Regions from separate parts of the Bacillus basilensis genome, predicted to be linked through region 1. Evidence: riboswitches for the same ligand, from Rfam matches in the RefSeq annotation. Region 1 holds a riboswitch; the other holds the start of a gene.
What was found. A riboswitch is a leader RNA that binds a small molecule or an ion and turns the genes downstream of it on or off. The one in region 1 is predicted to bind preQ1.
Positions count from the first base shown of each region.

Region 2: another riboswitch for preQ1. It lies ahead of queC (7-cyano-7-deazaguanine synthase QueC); the one in region 1 lies ahead of ACQVV1_RS13475 (QueT transporter family protein).

Region 1 is NZ_JBNTQO010000005.1:302,450-304,861, forward strand. It holds gene ACQVV1_RS13470 (aldose 1-epimerase family protein) at 1-589, opposite strand, end outside; PreQ1 riboswitch class I at 722-766, shown strand; gene ACQVV1_RS13475 (QueT transporter family protein) at 773-1,258, shown strand; gene ACQVV1_RS13480 (ribonuclease H family protein) at 1,410-2,069, shown strand; gene ACQVV1_RS13485 (zinc-finger domain-containing protein) at 2,082-2,258, shown strand; gene ACQVV1_RS13490 (DUF2564 family protein) at 2,293-2,412, opposite strand, start outside.
Region 2 is NZ_JBNTQO010000005.1:60,075-62,486, forward strand. It holds gene kinB (sporulation sensor histidine kinase KinB) at 1-1,185, opposite strand, end outside; PreQ1 riboswitch class I at 1,393-1,436, shown strand; gene queC (7-cyano-7-deazaguanine synthase QueC) at 1,530-2,192, shown strand; gene queD (6-carboxytetrahydropterin synthase QueD) at 2,192-2,412, shown strand, end outside.

The DNA of each region.
Region 1 (2,412 bases):
ATGTAAGTGGTAATTCATTCGTATTTTCAGCGATTAATTGCTTTTTACTTGAAAGGTAAGGTCCTTCTAATACACTTGTTTCTAAGCGTTCAGAACTATTAAATGATAAATAATAATCTGTAAATGATTCGCCCTCTAATAACGGGAAGTTGAAACCAGGATGTGCTCCGATTGAGAAGAATATTTCTTTTGAAGTGGGGTTATTCACTTCATATGTTACATGAACGATTTGTCCCTCTAGTTCATAAGACACGAGTAATTCAAATTCGTATGGGTATTTTTTTAATGTTTCTTCATTACTAGTAACGATATAAGTGATTTTCGTTTCACTTTGTTCTTTTACAGAGAATGTAAGATCACGAGCGAAGCCGTGTTGTGTTAAAGAATAAGGTTTACCATCTACGTAGTATGTATTATCTACTAATCGGCCGACAATTGGGAATAAAATTGGTGCACGGCGTCCCCAATAAGTAGAATCACCTTGCCATAAGTATTCTGTATTGTCTGCTTTTAAGCGAACGCTTTGTAATTCTGCACCTTTGTCAGAGATGGTAACGATCACGTTTTCATTTTGAATTGTTGCAGTCATGAAGTAAAACCTCCTAAATCTTTCATATATTTCATTATACGTTGTCTAAAAGAAAAAAGGTAGTTCATGATAGGAATCTATTGACGAAAGGGGGGCTACCGCGTAAAATATAATCTTGTTGCTTAAAAAACGAATAACGTGGTTCGAAACCATCCCACGTAAAAAAACTAAGGAGATTTTGTCATGAATATTAGAACATTAGTCGGTAATGGTATTTTAGCGGCATTATATATTGCTGTTTCTATGCTTATTCAGCCATTTGGCTTTACGAGTGTACAGTTTCGTATTTCAGAGATGTTTAATCATCTCGTTGTATTTAATAAGAAAGCAATTTACGGAATTGTATTAGGTGTATTTTTAACGAATCTCTTTTTCTCACCTATGATCGCTTACGATTTAGTATTTGGAGTAGGGCAATCTATTCTTGCACTAGTTGCAACCATTATTTCTATGCGATTCATTAAAGGTGTTTGGGCTCGTATGATTTTTAATACAGTTATCTTTACAATTACAATGTTTATGATTGCAATTGAACTTCATCTTGCATTTGATTTACCATTTATGTTGACTTGGTTAACATGTGCCGCCGGTGAATTTGTTGTAATGGCCATTGGTATGCCTGTAATGTACTGGATTAATAAGCGAGTACAATTTGAAAGATTTATGTAATAGATGAAAGAGCTATTCCTAAAGGGATAGCTCTTTTTGCATGTGATAATATTGAATATAATTCAGAGACTCTTGATAAAATATAATAAAATAAAGTGAGGCTTTCATTAGCTGGATACATATAAGAAGTCTTACATAAGGGGAATGTAGTATGAAATATAAAATTCATTGGTTGTATAAAACAAAGCGCGGTTTGCAGACGGAATTAACGACAGATTATATGAACATAGAAGATGTACTGCAATTTGCAGAGGATTTTGAGAAAACAGGAAGAGTAAAAGAATTATTATTTTACGATGAAATGGATGCAGAATGGTCATTAAAAGAGATGAAAAAACTGAGTAAGCAAGTGGAGGATGAGCCCCAAGAAATACTCGTTTATTTTGATGGTGGTTATGATGTGCAGACGAAAGAAGCTGGAGTAGGTATATGTGTGTACTATAAAAAAGGAAATAAAAACTACCGAATTCGCCGCAATGCATATATAGAAGGTATATATGATAATAATGAAGCCGAATATGCGTCATTATTATACGGTATGAATATACTAGAGGAATTAGGGATCAAGTATGAAGCAGTTACACTTCGCGGGGATTCTCAAGTGGTATTGCAACAATTGGCTGGAGAATGGCCTTGCTATGATGAGCATTTAAATCATTATTTAGACCAAATTGAACAAAAAGCGAAGCAAATGAAATTAAAACTTGTATGCGAGCCAATATCTAGAAAACAAAATAAAGAAGCACATCAATTAGCAACGCAAGCATTAGAAGGAACAGTCATTGATAGTCATAAAGAAATAACCGAATAGAGAGGTGCAACGGTGGATAAAAAGCAACTCATTACAGAGGTAAATGACTTATTAGAAACGTATTGTGAAGGGTGTTTTTTGCGAGAACATAATCGAAAGACAAATAGTAAATATTATGCTCATTCATTTTGTATTAGGCAATGTACAGTTGGAGAAACATTGAAAAAGTATGGGGAACAGTTGTCATGAAAAAACATCCAGAGAACATTCTCTGGATGTTTTTTTAGTGCTTTGCTTCGTTTAATTGCTGCTCGCATTTGCTTAATTTTTTTTCCTCATTCATTAGAAACGGCTCATCTAAATCTACTGCAACAGATTTCATAATTTCAAGCTGAGAGCGAGC
Region 2 (2,412 bases), 240 kb from region 1:
AGTTAATAAGAAGGTTGTACCGATTCCTTTTTCACTTATAATATCAATTTTTCCATTCATAGCTTGAACAACACTGAATACGACCATCATTCCAAGTCCAGTCCCTTTTTCTTTTGTTGAGTAGAAAGGAGAGCCAAGACGCTTCACTTGTTCGGTATCCATACCGACTCCTGTATCTTTTATATATAACTGAATATGCTTATGATCAGGAACTAATGTGAAATAAAGATCACCGCCTTTTGGCATGGCCTCAATGCAGTTTTTTAAAATATTTAACAAGCATTGATTTAGTTTTTGTTTTTCTCCCGCGATAAAAAAAGAAGTGCTTTGCTTTATATAATGTGTACGCACATTTGCTAAATTAGCAAGCGGTGTAATTAACGATAATGCATGTAGTAGTTCTTCTTCTAACTGTAATCTTTGTTCTTTTTCAATACTTGGTTTTGCAAAGGTTAAATAATCTGTAAGAACGTGGTTTGCTTGTTCGATTCCGTTGATGGCTATGTCAATATATAATTTTCGCTCCTGCTCAGTACATGTATCTGATTGTAAAAGTTGCAAAAATCCTTTCGTTGAAGTTAATGGATTGCGAATTTCATGAGAGATAGACGCTGCCATTTCACCAATTAAATGAAATTTTTCAGCATTCATAAGTTCGTTTTGGAGACGCACTTGAGTTTGTAATATGTGTAGTAAATATAAAATAAGGATCGTACCAAGTATCGTACATAACTCATACACAATAATATGTGGTATATAATCAGCCTTGTTTGTAACCTTTGAAAGGAAGAAAGGTATCCAACTAAATCCGTATGTGAGACTGTAGATAATAGCAAGTATTATTTTTATACGATTAGAAGTTCGATTGAAAAATTTGTATGTAAATAATAGGACAATAAATAGAAGGATAGAACCGATAATCGATGGGAAAACACCTATTCCTCCTAATAAGAAGCGGTATATATTTAATACAACTAATATAGATCCACCAGCAATAGGACCTCCGGTTAATGTACCGACAATTAATACGATATGACGCATATCAAATTGAAATCCATAATTTGTTTTTGCTGCGAAAGTGATACATAGTATAGTAACGAGGCAACATAATACAATAAATATTGCTGAATTTAATTTAGGAGAACGTTTCCCTTTTTGATTCCAAAATAAATGGTATACGAGCATTGTAACAAGGATGAATAATATATTTAAAAAGAGATAAATAATAAAGGGTTTCAGTGGGATGCCTCCTCTCTTCTCACATTAAATTAATCATACTATAAAATGAAAGAAATGAAATGAGAAATAGCGGAAAAATCAGAAATTTTTTCTGGTAGTATACAATATGTTACAATAACCTTTGTCAATGAAAGAAGGAATTCCGTGCAATGCACGGGAGAGGTTCGCGAACTCCCTCTATAAAAAACTATGGAAACAACAATATCTTTAGGTATTGTTTTGTTTTTTTATTGTGACAGTTCAAGAACGTTCTTTCTTCTTATTCGTAGTAGAGAAGGAGAATGAGTGAAATGAAAAAAGAAAAGGCAGTTGTTGTTTTTAGTGGAGGACAAGATAGTACGACATGTTTATTTTGGGCAATAGAGCAGTTTGCAGAAGTAGAGGCTGTAACGTTTAATTACAATCAACGTCATAAGCTAGAAATTGATTGTGCAGCGGAAATTGCAAAAGAGCTAGGAATTAAACATACGGTACTAGATATGAGTCTATTAAATCAACTTGCTCCAAATGCGTTAACGAGAACCGATATGGAGATTACACATGAAGAAGGTGAATTGCCATCGACGTTTGTAGATGGACGAAATTTACTATTCTTATCATTTGCTGCTGTATTAGCAAAACAAGTTGGAGCACGTCATATTGTAACGGGTGTATGTGAAACTGATTTTAGTGGTTATCCAGATTGCCGTGACGTGTTTGTGAAATCGTTAAACGTTACTTTAAATTTATCCATGGATTATCCGTTTGTGATTCATACACCACTTATGTGGATTGATAAAGCGGAAACATGGAAATTATCAGATGAACTTGGAGCATTCGAGTTTGTTCGAGAAAAAACATTAACATGTTATAACGGAATCATTGGTGATGGTTGCGGTGAATGTCCAGCATGTCAACTTCGTAAAGCAGGATTAGATACGTACCTACAAGAACGCGAAGGAGCGAGTAACTAATGGATAATTTCTTTGGATTTCGCATTGTAGAAAATTTGCAAAAAATGGACGAGGATATTCAGCGTAAACAGCTCAAATATCATAATAAAAGAGTAATGGTCAGCAAGGAATTTACATTTGATGCAGCACACCATTTACACTGTTATGAAGGAAAATGTAAAAACTTACATGGTCACACATATAAAGTTGTATTTGGGATTAGTGGATATGTAAATGAGAT